2 regions of the Pseudodesulfovibrio piezophilus C1TLV30 genome follow, and region 1 is predicted to be linked to the other one. Evidence: riboswitches for the same ligand, from Rfam matches in the RefSeq annotation. Region 1 holds a riboswitch; the other holds the start of a gene.
The links. Region 1 has a riboswitch for cobalamin ahead of BN4_RS06855 (ribonucleoside triphosphate reductase). Riboswitches for the same ligand answer to the same signal wherever they lie in the genome.

Region 1 (7,524 bases):
ATTGCGTGACTGGATGGCCTTCGCCGTACAAAAATGCGACGAGATTGCAGCGCTCAAGCAAAACATGCTTGAATCCGCCCCACCCCGACTGATCAAGGAGAACAAGGCTGCACTGGAAGCTCGGGCAATTCATGCAGATGTTATGGACTCAGCCACCCGCAATAGAATTCAGGCTTTGACACCGGAGATGTACACTCGCACATCGCCTTTTGCCGCACGTTCCCTTGTGCAGCGAGCACGATTCAAACTTCCACTCTTTCCCACGACAACCATTGGCTCCTATCCACAGACGAGCGAAATACGGAAGACACGACTGAAATTCAAGAAAGGTGAGATAAGCGAGTCAACCTATACAACAGCAATGCAGTCCCATATCGCAACAGTGGTTGATCGGCAGGAGGAATTGGACCTTGATGTTTTGGTTCATGGGGAACCCGAACGAAACGATATGGTCGAATACTTTGGCCAACAACTCAAGGGATTCTGCTTCACTTCCAATGGCTGGGTGCAAAGTTACGGGAGCCGATGCGTCAAGCCGCCCATCATCTTTGGTGATGTATCACGCCCTGAAAAAATGACCGTGGCTTGGGCCGATCATGCTCAGAAACTGACCGATAAGCCTCTGAAAGGGATGCTGACAGGGCCGGTCACGATCCTCTGCTGGAGCTTTGTTCGCAACGACATACCCCGGAGTGAAGTATGCCAGCAGATAGCATTGGCCATTCGCGATGAAGTGCTTGATCTGGAATCCGCCGGTATCGGGATTATCCAAATAGATGAAGCAGCGTTGCGTGAAGGAATGCCACTTCGCCACAACGAGCATGAGCACTATCTGCGCTGGGCTGTGGACTGCTTCCGGCTGACTTCTTCCGGCGTGAAGGATACCACTCAAATACATTCGCACATGTGCTACAGTGAGTTCAATGTCATCATGAAATCAATTGCCGAGATGGATGCCGATGTCATCAGCATTGAAGCGAGTCGTAGCGGCATGGACCTGCTCGAAGCCTTCAAAGCCTACCAGTATCCAGCTGAAATCGGGCCGGGTGTCTACGACATCCACAGCCCGAGAGTCCCTTCGACAGACGAAATATACTCACTCCTGCAAAAAGCTCTCACGGTGATTCCTCCAGAGAGATTGTGGATAAACCCTGATTGTGGTCTGAAAACCCGAGACTGGCCTGAAACTTTGGAGTCTCTGAAAAATATGGTCTCAGCAGCCAAACGCCTGAGAAAGGAATACGAATAAGTGTCATTTTCCTGCGCCTGGGTCAGATGACTCCGGCGCAGGAATCCAGAATTCCAGCTCAAAAAAAGAGTTTTTTATCTGTTGTATTTCAATATACTAAACACATATCTTCCCATAATGTTCTCAAATACTCTCTCAACTTCATCCACCTCCTTGCACTCTCTCGGAGCTTACGCTACCTTATCCCGATCACGATGTCCTTCAGGTGGCTGTTGAGCCATAACAGGGAATCCGGTGTGAAACCGGAGCGGTCCCGCCGCTGTAATCCTCAAGAGAAAAACCGACTCCACAAGCCACTGCCGCACGGCGGGAAGGCGGAGCGGACGAGGAAAGCCAGAAGACCTACCTGAAGCGTTTCTTGCCGGATGCGGTCCGCGGAACCCGCAGATGGATACGAACGTGTACACCCGACAAACTGTTGCCGCTTTTCCATGATTCTGTCATCGAAATTTTCTGGCAACCACACGAGCAGTTCACCGAGAGACTCGTCTCTCCTTGAACCAGTCCGCGCTGACTGCTTGCAAAGAGATACTTATGCCTATTCAAATTCAAAAACGCGACGGATGCATCGAAACATGGTCGACCAAACGTATTGGCGACGCAATCTTCAAAGCTCTCAAAGGAAGTGGAATCAAAGATCCCCTCCTTGCGGAACGCCTGGCCGGAAAAGTTGAAAAGAAACTTATCGGCGTCGACTCCCCTGAGCAGGAGCAAGTCCAGGATATGGTCCAGCAAGTGCTCATGGAAGCCAGACTGTACAAAGTTGCCGAACGCTATATCATATATCGTGAAAAACGTCGGGAAATGCGGTCACAAGACCAGGCTTTTCTCGACATCGCCAGCGTCACTGAGAGCTATCTGAACAATGTCGATTGGCGCGTCAGTGAAAACTCGAACATGGTCCATTCCTATCAGGGGCTTATCCTGCATATGGCTGGCTCGGTTCAGGCCCGCTACATGCTGGAAAAATACCCGGAAGAAGTCCGTATGGCCCATACCCATGGGTACTTTCACATCCATGACCTCTCATTCGGACTGGCCGGATATTGCTCTGGATGGAGCCTGCGAGACCTTCTTCTGGAAGGATTTAACCTCCGCGACCGCTGCTCTTCCACTCCAGCCAAGCATTTCGATGCCGCATGCGGCCAAATAGTCAATTTCCTCGGCACCCTTCAAAACGAATGGGCAGGTGCCCAGGCATTCAACAACGTGGATACCTACCTGGCACCATTCATCCGGCATGACGGACTTGGCTATACCGAGGTCAAGCAACAGATTCAAAAACTGCTGCATAACCTCAATGCCACATCCCGCTGGGGTGGCCAAAGCCCGTTTACCAATTTCACGTTCGATGTGGTCCCCCCTGCCCATATAGCCAAGGAAGCGATCATTATCGGCGGGCAACTCCAGGATTCCACCTATGGGGAATATGCTGAAGAAATGGCCATGATCAACAAGGCGTTTCTCGAAGTCATGCTCGAAGGTGATGCTGACGGACGAATCTTCTCCTTCCCTATCCCCACGTACAACGTGACCGAAGATTTCCCATGGGAATCAGAAGAGGGGAAACTCCTCCTGAAAATGACCGCCAAATACGGTGCTCCCTACTTCCAGAACTTCATTAATTCCGACCTGAATCCGGAAGACGTGCGCTCCATGTGCTGCCGCTTGCAGATGGACCTCCGTGAAATTCGCAAGAAAACAGGTGGCCTCTTCGGTGCCGGAGACCTGACCGGCTCTATTGGTGTAGTCACTTTAAACCTGTCCAAACTGGCCTACCTCGCCCACAATGAAGAAGACTATTTCGAACTGGTGACCGAATATGCTCATTTGGCCAGTGAATCATTGGAATACAAGCGAAAGATCGTTGAAAAAAATCTTGATGCCGGCATGTTCCCGTTCTCCCGCCGCTATCTCAAGAACGGATTCAAAGGGCATTTTTCGACCATCGGTCTGATCGGTGGACACGAAGCCTGCATGAATCTGCTTGGAAAAGGTGTCGACTCGGAATCCGGTTCAAGACTGATGCAGCGTACCCTCAATCTCCTGCGGAAGCTGGTCGTGGAATTCCAGGAAGAAACCGGAAATCTCTATAACCTTGAAGCTACCCCAGGAGAAGGAACCTGCTACCGCCTGGCCAAGATAGACAAGGAACTCTACTCGGACATTTATACTTCCGGCGGAGAAACACCTTATTACACCAACTCCACCTTGCTTCCCGTGGGGGCGAGTTCAGATGTCTTTTTTGCCCTGGAACATCAGAACAACCTTCAGACTCTCTATAATGGCGGGACCGTCTTCCACACCTTCCTTGGTGAAGCAGCTCCAGATGAGGAAAGTGTGAAAAGCTTCCTGCTCAAGGCCATGAGCAAGACGAAAATTCCGTATATCTCTGTCACGCCGACATTCTCAGTGTGCGAGGACCACGGATATATATATGGTGAACACTTCGATTGCCCGACATGCAACAAGGAGACAGAGGTCTATACTCGTGTTGTCGGCTATTACCGCCCTGTTGGACGCTGGAACAAGGGCAAGCAGGAAGAATACAAAGATCGCATCGAATATACGCAAAAGACATTCTGCGCAACGGCATAAAACAACGGAAACGCTCCAATGATCCTTGACGCCAATCAGATCGCCGCTATCCGGCAACGGAACGATGAGGAAGTACGCAGGGGAAAACGTGGTACACACGGATACCCGGCGCAGACTGTCCAAAATCTGCTGCACACGATCGAGGCATTGAAAAAGGAAAAACGGAAATGGAAAAAGCTGGCCCAAACGCGCGGTAAGGCTCTAGGGACAATCAGCGAGTTGGCAAAAGATTCCAACGGACAATGAACCGGCTTCAAAAGCGTCTGCCATGCCACAAGTGGCACCACGCTCTCTTCCGACTCAAAACGAACAAGCCCTGCAATACCACAATGCATTGCAGGGCTTGTTCTTGCCTAAAAAACCGAATCGCTTCTGAAAATGCCCTCGATCAATCCCACAGCTGGACCGTATTGAGCACTACAGAGAGGGACTTGAACCAGAATTCGACGGTCTCGCCTGGCTGAAGGGCAAGGGAATCTGCTCTATGTGTCGAAACAAGAGCGCAAACCTCAGTCCCATCAGGAAGTTGCCCTAATATTTCAGAGATAACCGTTGCCCCGGTAACACGCATGACTCGGGCAGAAAATCGATTGCGAGCACTCCCTACCGGAGTGTGCAGACTCTTTATGACATTGACCAATGGCGCCTTGACTGTCGCAATAACCGGAGTCCCTTCCGTTATCTTCAAATTACGCAAACTTTCCGCCGTAATAACTGCGCAGACTCTGATACCGGATCGGGTTTCGAGCACGACTTCAGCCATAACCGCATCAAAGGTTATCTGAAGGACATGCCCAATAAAGGAATTTCGAGCGCTTGTCCTTTGGCGCATTGCCTGATGCGCTGAATCCACTATGGACCGAATGTCTTCCCGTGAGAACTGTTGGAAATGTGCTGTTAAATCGAGTGAAGACTGACCAAGAATATCCTTGACAATGGTGATGGGGACACCGGCTCGAAGCATTTCTATAGCTCTGGTATTACGGAGGGCATTGGGACCAACCAGCTCTTTTGGCAATCCACATTCCTTTCCTCGCGCATAGCAAATACGCCGAAAATACCCTGGGTCAACATGAAAGAAACTTCCCCGAAGTCCACACCCCATAGGACTCTCCAGGATATCCATTACTTCCGAATAAAAATCTTCTGCCAACGGAACCTCGCGAACTCGATCCCCCCCTCCGAGACGAACCAGTGGCCCGCTTTTATCAAAAGCTTCTGTGTCATCAAGAGATAAGACCTCTCCCAAACGCGCTCCTGTATGCCGCAGAAGCACAAAGATAAGCCACATTCGCTCACGCGCCAACACACTGTTGGCGCGTTTTGCTACCCCCTTCCAGTCAGTAAACGCTTTTTCCAAATGACGAATTTGAACGGGTTCAAGATAACTGACGTGTTCCGATACGCTAAAAAACTCTCGTGGACAGGTCTTGTCAGTTCTTTTCATGGCTCTCACTGCTGCATCTATATCGTCAAGTCACGAGTTTGCAGTTTCTCGTGACGCGCTTGCCGAAGAGACGCACAAACCATAGGGAATTTACGAGAATGGTACAAGGTGGGGATGCAAAAAACCTATAACCGACCAGGAAAGGAGGAAATATGTCTCTGTATATTGATATTACAAAAAGATTGAAACACTTCACTCTCTCCACGTCCTTTTCCTGCCACCCTGGACAACTGACCGCCATTGTCGGTCCATCCGGAGCGGGGAAAACATCACTGATTCGACTTATAGCGGGTCTTGAAGCGCCTGACACAGGAACTCTTTTTTTCAATAACACACCGTGGGTTGAGATGCACAAAGGATACTCCATGCCCACAAACAAGAGAAAAATAGGTCTTGTCTTCCAAGAATATACTCTTTTCCCACATATGGACATCCGCCAAAACATCAACTTCGGAGCATCAAACACCATCCATATTGATGAGTTGATGCACACCTTTGGAATCTACCATTTACGGCGAGAGCGCCCACACAGCATATCCGGCGGAGAAAGGCAGCGGGCCGCATTCTGTCAGGCTCTTGCCAGCCAGCCGGATCTTCTTTTGCTGGATGAACCTTTTTCCGCTCTGGACGTTAAGACACGCTCTTTTTTATGCGGTCTTTTGGCTGACCTTAAGACTTCGCTCAATATCCCCATCATCCATGTCACTCACGACCTGCGGGAGGCAAATTTACTCGGTGACGCTATTATGGCTCTAGAAAATGGCCAGATAGCGCCAGACTGGCTCTCTCGCCAATACCACCTGCACAATAATCTCCTGTATCCAAACACTTCAGCATATTTATAAAGGAATTCTCATGTCACAGCCGCGTGCACTTTGTGCCTCACTCCTCCTCCTTCTAATAATGATTTTGCCTGCCCACGCTGAAAATGCTGTGATTGCATCCGGCGCTGGGTACAAGAAAATGGTCAACGCCCTTAACGCCGCCTACAAACATGAAACCGGAAGGTCGCTTGATATCCTATTCGGGAATATGGGGCGTGTGCTCATGCTTGCAAAGCAAAGCGGCAAGGTTGATCTCGTCTTAGGCGATGAGTCTTTTCTGGTGGGCAATAACCTTTCCCTGTCGGTCCGGCAGGAATTGGGAAAGGGAAAACTTGTCCTGGCATTCGCAGAATCTAGCGCTTTCAGCACAGAAAGCGACCTTGATACTATCAAGGCACAGCGTATTGCACTGCCTGATTTCAAAAAGGCTGTTTATGGTAAAGCGGCACGGGAGTACTTAATCAACAGTGGACGGCTTCCAAGGATACAACCAAAACTTGTGGAAGTAGCGACTGTACCACAGGTATTTTCTTATCTCACAACCAATGAAGTCGATATGGGGTTTCTCAATCTGACACACGCGCTCAATGTGGCAGATAAATTGGGTGGATTCGTTGTCATCGACGAATCACAATACTCACCGATACACATTATGACAGGTCTATTGAGGACAAGTCGCCATAAAGAGGAAGCAATGGTTTTCCTCAAGTTTCTGAAAACCCCTCTCGCTCAATCAATTATTCACGAAAACGGATTATAGACCATGGACTTTGTGGAAATTTTGATCCAGCCAGAAACACTTGGTCCCCTCTGGCTGACCACCAAAGTCTTAGTCATAGCCGGATGTTTCCATCTGCTGATCGGAATACTGCTTGGTTATTACCTGACAAATGGCCAAAGTATGATGCGTTTGATTGTTGATTTTTTCGTCACTTTACCCTTGGTCTTCCCTCCCATTGCTACGGGATTCATTTTGCTTATGCTTCTTGGCAGAGCTGGATTGATTGGCCGGCATATACCATTTGAAATCGTTTTCAGCTTTTCCGGTGTCGTTTTGGCATCGTTCATTTCCGGGCTTCCACTTATAGTCAAGCCTCTCATTGCTGCACTTCGAGGTGACGTTGGGAAATTAGCTGAAACAGCAAAGATACTGGGCAAATCGGATTGGCAGATATTTTGGCTGGTGCTGCTTCCCAACGTCAAAAAAAATATTGCTGCTGGCTGGTTCCTCGCCCTAGGGAGATCCCTGGGAGAAGTCGGTATAACGCTCATGCTCGGAGGGAACATCATCGGCAGAACCAACACCCTTTCTCTGGAGATTTACAACTCTGTATTTACAGGAGAATTCGAACGAGCAATTATTTTATCATCGTTAATCGGCGTTTTTTCCCTTGGAATATTCACAG
Region 2 (7,524 bases), 1.5 Mb from region 1:
AAAAGGCTTCGTCATCCCAGGCCATCTCTTCCATCCGCGTCCCGACTGACCGCCTGGACAGAGTTATAGAACTGGTCGGCAAACTCATGGTCACTTACGCTGTCATAGCTCAAGGCGGAACCATGAATCTTGACAGAGTCAGTTCTTCATTGCGTGAACTGGACAATGTCATCGGCCTGCTGCAACAGGAAGTGGATGCCATCCGCCTTGTGCCGCTAAAGCAAATATTCATGCCTATGCATCGACTGGTAAAAAGTCTAAGCCAAAAAATCGGCAAAAAGCTCGACTTTACCGTGCATGGCGATGACCTTCATCTGGATAAAACTATCGTGGAAAGCCTTAATGAACCTTTGGTTCACCTCTTGCGAAACGCAGTGGATCACGGACTTGAAACGACTGAAGGGCGTCTCGAAGCAGGCAAGAATGAAGTCGGGCGTGTGACGCTCACCGCCTGGAGGAAAGGAGATAACGCCTTCATTGAGGTTCGTGATGACGGGCGTGGTCTCGACCCGGACCGTATCCTGAATAAAGCCATTGAAAAAGGCCTCGCTGAACCGGATACAGAATACAAGACCGACGAAATCCTCCAGTTTGTCCTCCAGTCCGGCTTCTCCACAGCTGAAAAAATCACGGATGTCTCAGGACGTGGCGTTGGCATGGACGCAGTGGTCAACTCCATTCGCAACACCCTTGATGGAGATGTGCTCATCGAAAGTGAATTGGGAAAAGGAGCTGCCTTCATCATTTCCATCCCATTGGATCGTTCAGCCAATGAAGGAATTGTCGATGCTTTGGTCTGTAAGGTTGGTGGCGACACATTCATCGTTCCCAGCCGCGATGTTGTTGAAATTTACATGCCACGAAACCACGAAGTCGTGCATCTGCCCGATGGCAGGGAGACCGTCGATGTCCGTGGCGAAATTCATTCTTTACTCCGGCTGGCCGACCTACTTGATCTGGAACCAGAGATCACCGATATTCAAATGGCGCAAGCCATCGTGGTACGAGTCGGGGATTACAAAGCGGCCATATTGGTAGACGAAGTGCTCAAACAGCAACAAGTCGTGATAACAGGATTTACCGTCCCAATAGAAGAAATATTCCATGTTCCCATTCTCGGCTTTGGCATGATGGGAGAATCCGATGCCTTGGTTATCAATACTGAAGAGATGCTCCAGAACTTCCAGGACAGACTGCATACCGAGAACCAACAGACCTTGACGTGACTCCACTAAAAGGCATAGTAGACAGTCCTTCAGGTGTCCGAATGGACTTGATAGGGAATCCCGTGTGAATCGGGAGCGGACCCGCCGCCGTGACGCTCTGCCGAACTGTTTTCTTGACATGCCACTGGTCCAAGTACTGGGAAGGCGAAAACAGGAGGAGCCAGCCGGAAGACCTGCCTGAAAACGATATTGGTTTGCCTCGGTGGTACGTGGGCTTGCCGCCACAGGTATTCTGAAGGGAAAAAACGGTTCCCCTTCCTCAAAAGATATTGAGGGAGGGGTTTCTTTATTTCCCCCTAACAGCCCTTCCTTTCCAGGGAGGAAACATGATCTTTTCCAGGCACCGTTCTATCCCGCTTTCATTGCTTCTGGCTTGCCTCCTGCTTTTTCCAAATGCAGCTATAGCAGGGCACCATAAAGAGGGACCAACAAAAAAAGCAATTGTCCTTGCGGCTTTTGGAACATCCTATCCTCAAGCTCTTGGTTCGATCCTGAATATTAAATCAACCATTGAAAAAGCGCACCCGGATATTCCTGTCCGATTGGCTTTCACTTCCAGTATCATCCGTTCCATCTGGCATGGACGTCAAAATGATTTGGAATGGCAAAAAGCCCATACGAGTATTCCCCAAGAAATGCTCACAGTGAAAAGCCCACTGGCAACGATAGCGGAACTCCAGAATGACGGTTTCAAAGATATTACAGTTCAATCCCTGCATGTCTTCGCAGGTGAGGAATTTCAGGACCTCAAAAACCTGATGACCAGCCTGCGCTCCATCAGGACAGTCAAAGCAAAATCCCAACCTTTCAAAAAGCTGGCTCTGGGAAGACCGGCCCTCGGCATGCCCGGCGACCAACATCCCTATACCGAAGATATTGCCGTTGCTGTCCAAGCACTCAAGGGCGATGTTGACGAAGCCCGGAAGCTTGATGCCGCATTGGTGTATATGGGCCACGGCAACGATTTCTTCTCCACCGGTATTTACGCTGAATTTCAACGCGAAATGCGGGCCACCCATGAATACCCTGTATTTGTCGCCTGCGTGGAAGGATTTCCCGACTTCAACGACATGCTGGCCGACCTTAAAAAATCAGGAAAACGGACAATCCTTCTGCAACCTTTCATGATTGTCGCCGGAGATCATGCAACCAATGATATGGCTGGTAGTGAAGACGATTCATGGAAAACAATGCTTACTCAGGCAGGTTTTACCGTCACAACACGCTTGCGTGGTCTTGGCTCCGTGGACTCCTGGGCCGCTATCTATGCCGCGCATCTCAACGATGCCATGTCTCAAAAGCATCTCCTGCGGTAGCTGAATACATGTTCGCCGCTTTTCGTATCCATGCCCCACGGGGGCTGGTCCTTATCGGAATGACCCTGGTTCTGGGCCTTCTGATGATCATGTCCATCGGCATGGGATTCATCCCCATTACTCCGGGTGAGGTCTTCCGAATCCTCTGTGGGGAAATACGGGAAGCGGCGATACCGATTGATCCTCTGCATATCAGCATTGTCATGGATGTTCGTCTGCCTCGGATCATGACTGCGGTTGCGGTCGGTTTCGGGCTGGCTCTCTCCGGAACGGTCTTTCAAGGATTACTTCTCAATCCGCTTGCTGATCCGTTTACCCTTGGAGTCTCCTCAGGAGCCGCCTTCGGAGCTGCACTGTCATTGCTTCTCGGCCTGAATTTCTGTGGTCCGGCAACGCTCTGCCTCATGGCTTTCATTGGCGCCGCTGCAACTCTCTTCGCCGTCTTTGCCATGTCCGGCAGGGACGGAGATCTCACTCCATCTAACCTTATCCTATCCGGTGTTATTGTTTCCGCCATTCTCTCTGCCGGAATAAGCTTCATCAAATACATGGCTGATGAACGCGTGGCGTCCATCGTCTTCTGGCTGATGGGGAGCCTGACATCCCGAACATGGATCGATGCCACTCTGACTATGGGGACGACGCTGACAGGATGTGCCCTGTGCCTCTTTTTTTCACGAGATCTGAATATCATGAGTCTCGGATCACGTTCCGCCAGGAGCCTTGGCGTCAATACCCGGCAAACACGGTTGATTCTTCTGCTGACCGCCTCCTTAATCAGCGCAGTCTGCGTTTCGGTCTCCGGCATTATCGGTTTTGTAGGGCTCATTGTCCCCCATCTCATGCGCCTGCTCGTTGGTTCTGACAACCGATGGCTGATCCCAGCTTCCGGACTCGGTGGAGCACTGCTGCTGCTCGGGGCCGACACCCTGACTCGTACCATCCTGCCCCATGAAGTTCCCATTGGAGTCTTGACCGCGCTCATCGGCGGGCCAATTTTCTGCTGGATTTTCAGCAGGGCAGGAAAAGAGCGCCGATATGAATAAGGTCACCTATACCCTTGAGGGTATCGACTTCGGATATGACTCTTCCACTGTCCTGCATAACCTGAATGTCACTTTCGAACCGGGATATTTCCATGCCATTGTCGGGCCAAACGGCAGTGGTAAATCCACGCTGCTTGACCTTGTTGCCGGGCACCTCTCACCCCAAAACGGGCGTATCCTGATAAACGATTCACCCATGGAAACCTTTTCTTCAGAAGAGCTGGCACGCTTGACCGCCACTGTGCCACAGGAATTCAATTTCAATTTTCCATTCACGGTCGAAGAGATCGTTTTCATGGGTCGCCACCCATATATTCCCCGGTTCTCCCGACCTACGAAAGGTGATCGAGAAGCCGTTGAAGCAGCCATGAACACAATGGATATAACCCTTCTGGGAAATCGTGCTCTTTTCCATCTTTCAGGTGGGGAAAGGCAGCGGACGATCTTTGCACGAGCCCTGGCACAGAGCACACCGGGCCTCTTGCTCGATGAACCCACTTCGAGTATGGACATTCGGCATACTTTGGCATCCATGGCCGAACTCAAACGACTGGCCCATACGGAAAACCATACGATCGTCGCAGTCCTGCACGATCTCAACATGGCTTCAGCCCATTGTGACAGGATCATGGTTCTGAACGACGGGACGCTCCACTCCTTCGGCACTCCCTCCGAAGCCCTGACCACCGAAACCATACAAGAAGTCTTCGGAGTCACCGCCCATGTGTGGGAATCTGAATTGAACACCCACGTCATAATTTATGAATACAAGGAATAACCGTTGAAACGCTTTCTCTTCACTCTCTTTTTTCTCCTTCTGTACTGTACCTCTGCTCACGCAGGACAAATGCGTGATGATGTGGGAACTCGTTTCTTTTTCGAAAAACCTTTTACCCGTATCATCTCCCTCTATGCCGCACACACGGAAAACCTCTTCAACCTCGGCCTCGAAGACGAAATCATCGGTGTAACACAAAATGAGGACTATCCCTCCATCGCCCTGAGCAAAGAGCAATTCAGCACCCACGACGGTGTCGAAAAGTTTCTCGCGGCCAAACCGGACCTCGTCCTCATCCGCCCTATGCAGTCCCGAGGCTACCCAGCTCTCTGGAGTGCTCTGAAAAGACACGGTATTCAGGTATTGGCCCTGCAACCGAATACCATTGATGCCATGTACACATACTGGCGCACCCTCGGACGACTGACAGGCAGAGAACTCCAGGCCGAAAGAATGGTAAGCAATTTCAAAGAGGGATTGGAGATGGATATGCAGCGGATTAATCGTATCCCCAAGGAAGAACGCCCCCACGTCTTCTTCGAATCCATCCATAGAAAATATTCAACATTCTCTCCCAGTTCCATGCCAATTTTTGTTGTTGAAATGGCCGGAGGCATCAATATCGCCTATGACGCCAGGCCTCGGCATGGAACCAATATCGCATCATACGGCATGGAAAGGATGTTGATGAAATCAGCCAATATTGATGTTTATCTTGCCCAATTCGGCCCCATGAATGAAGTCAGCGTCCGTGATATCGCTTCCGGTCCCGCTTCATCACGTATCAAGGCTGTCCGAGATCGCAACGTATTCCTCGTTGATGAACATATTGTTTCCCGGCCAACCATGCGATTGCTCAAAGGCATTGATACCGTCTATCGCCTGCTCCATCCAACAGGCAATCATTAGAAAATCCCCCTTCGGCAAGCCCGAAAACAGTAACAGAAAAGGATAACGAATTGACCATGAAAGGCACTCTTTACGGTATAGGCGTCGGCCCCGGCGACCCGGAACTACTGACCCTCAAAGCAGTACGCGCCCTAGGCGAAGTCGATGTCATTTTTGCCGCCGCCTCCACTAAAAATGATTATTCCACTGCATATTCCATTGCCAAACCACATCTGAAGGCTGACGTTCAGGTCATCCACCTTGGCTTCCCCATGACCAAGGATGAGAGAGAACTCAAAGCAGCCTGGGAAAAAAATGCACAGGAAGTTGCCACTGTTCTCGACAGCGGAAAAAATGCGGCATTCATCACCTTGGGCGATCCTCTGACATACTCGACCTACGGATATCTTCAGAGAACGCTTCTAGCGACAAATCCTGACACACGCCTCCAGGCTATACCGGGAATCACATCTTTCCATGCCGCAGCGGCCAAGGTTGGCCTTGTCCTTGCCGAATCCAAGGAATCCCTGCTCATCACATCTGGAGTCGCTGATGCGGCAAAACTGGAAGCCCAACTTGACGTGGCTGATAATGCAGTTATCCTCAAAACGTACAAAAACTTCGATGAGATTCGCAGCACTTTGGAGCGATTGCGTCTGGATGACAAAACAGTCCTCGTTTCCCAACTCGGTATGAATGGTGAGTCTATTCTCATGGATATCAAGGATGCGCCCAAAAGACCCCACTATTTCTCACTCGCGCTGATAAAGAAGAACCGCAAATAATGAAAACAGCCATTGTCCTAGCCGCATTCGGTTCCCGTCATAAGCGTGCCACCGCCTCGCTTGACCATATCACGGAACGCGTTCGCCAGACCTACCCTGAGTTGCCTGTTATGCTGGCATACACGTCAAAGACTATCAGGGGACATATGGAAAAGGCCGGTGAAGCGGTTGACTCCGTCCCCATGGCCTTGAAAAAACTGTTGGCGGAAGGAATCACTCATGTGGCTATCCAATCCCTGCACTTGATCCCCGGCACAGAATTCCACGAATTATTGGAACTTGCCAATGATCAGATGCTCCGGGATGACGGGTTCAATCGAGTTGAAGTCGGATTTCCACTGGTGGCTGGAGAAGCGGGCGTGGAAAGGGTGGCCGATGCCATTCTTTCCATAGGTCTGGAGGGCAAAGGTGAAAACCACGCAGTCCTTTTCATGGGGCATGGAACCAAACATGATGGCAATATTTACTACGAGGCTCTCCACCGCGCATTTCAGAAGAGAGATACGTCCGTCCACATGGGAGCCATGGAAGCAGAACCGGGGATTGACTGCATCATTAAGCGCTTCAAGGAAGATGGCGTCAGCAAGGCCTATCTCCTTCCCTTTCTTTTTGGAGCAGGCTGGCATGCCTCGCGTGACATGGTCGGAGAACGGGAAAGCAGTTGGATGTCCAGGCTGGAAAATGCTGGCATTCAATGTGAAGCGGTCCTCAAGGGAGCCGGAGAATATGACCGCCTGGTCAATATCTGGCTCAAACACCTTGATGATGCTCTCCGCCGATTATCCAGATGCTAACCGACTCAAGTCATGGGACCGAGTCTCCGCCCCTTCAGACATCCCCTTTTTCCCATGATTCTTGAATCCCCGGCAAAAACTCCATGCCCCTTCTTTACCTCTCCAGTTCCGGGTTGCTCATTTACAGTCACGCAAGCTTCGGCTAACCTCCCGAACCAACGGAGATCATTGTGAGCATACTTGTCCATACCCATGACGGAGGTCGGTTCGCGCTCGAACCCAAAGAAGGAGACACCCTGGCGAAAACCCTTTTTCTCAGCCGCCTCTGGCACGGGGTCGCCCTGTGTTCAGGCCTTGGGAAATGTGGTTTATGCAGGGTCCGCTACACGAGCGATGCACCGGAAGCAAATCGAGATGAATTGCGCAAACTCGGGCAAGAAGCCGTGAGCACGGGGTGGAGGCTTTCCTGCTTGCACCCCTCTGAATCCTGTGAAATCGAAATCCCGGTACCGGCCCGAACCCAAAGGGCTCTCAAGTCATATAGCCAAACGACAGGTGATTTTTCTCTGGCAGTTGATCTAGGCACCACCTCGATCCACTGGTCCGTCCTTGCCGGAAAAGAACGCGTTGCATCCGGTCATGAACTGAACCCCCAGACGGGCCTTGGCAGCGAAGTCATGACCCGGCTTGCTGCTGCTGCAACTGCGGAAGGTCGATTTGTCCTGCGAGCGCTCATAACAGATCGCATGAC

Region 2: another riboswitch for cobalamin. It lies ahead of BN4_RS16375 (sirohydrochlorin cobaltochelatase); the one in region 1 lies ahead of BN4_RS06855 (ribonucleoside triphosphate reductase).

Annotation. Positions count from the first base shown of each region.
Region 1 covers NC_020409.1:1,425,919-1,433,442, forward strand. Annotated here, with positions in the region: gene metE (5-methyltetrahydropteroyltriglutamate--homocysteine S-methyltransferase) at 1-1,249, shown strand, start outside; cobalamin riboswitch at 1,436-1,613, shown strand; gene BN4_RS06855 (ribonucleoside triphosphate reductase) at 1,784-3,847, shown strand; gene BN4_RS06860 (hypothetical protein) at 3,866-4,093, shown strand; gene BN4_RS06865 (TOBE domain-containing protein) at 4,236-5,294, opposite strand; gene BN4_RS06870 (ATP-binding cassette domain-containing protein) at 5,447-6,139, shown strand; gene modA (molybdate ABC transporter substrate-binding protein) at 6,150-6,878, shown strand; gene BN4_RS06880 (molybdate ABC transporter permease subunit) at 6,882-7,524, shown strand, end outside.
Region 2 covers NC_020409.1:3,548,122-3,555,645, reverse strand. Annotated here, with positions in the region: gene BN4_RS16380 (chemotaxis protein CheA) at 1-1,226, shown strand, start outside; cobalamin riboswitch at 1,241-1,421, shown strand; gene BN4_RS16375 (sirohydrochlorin cobaltochelatase) at 1,553-2,542, shown strand; gene BN4_RS16370 (FecCD family ABC transporter permease) at 2,551-3,588, shown strand; gene BN4_RS16365 (ABC transporter ATP-binding protein) at 3,581-4,366, shown strand; gene BN4_RS16360 (ABC transporter substrate-binding protein) at 4,370-5,275, shown strand; gene cobI (precorrin-2 C(20)-methyltransferase) at 5,332-6,039, shown strand; gene BN4_RS16350 (sirohydrochlorin cobaltochelatase) at 6,039-6,833, shown strand; gene BN4_RS16345 (ASKHA domain-containing protein) at 7,004-7,524, shown strand, end outside.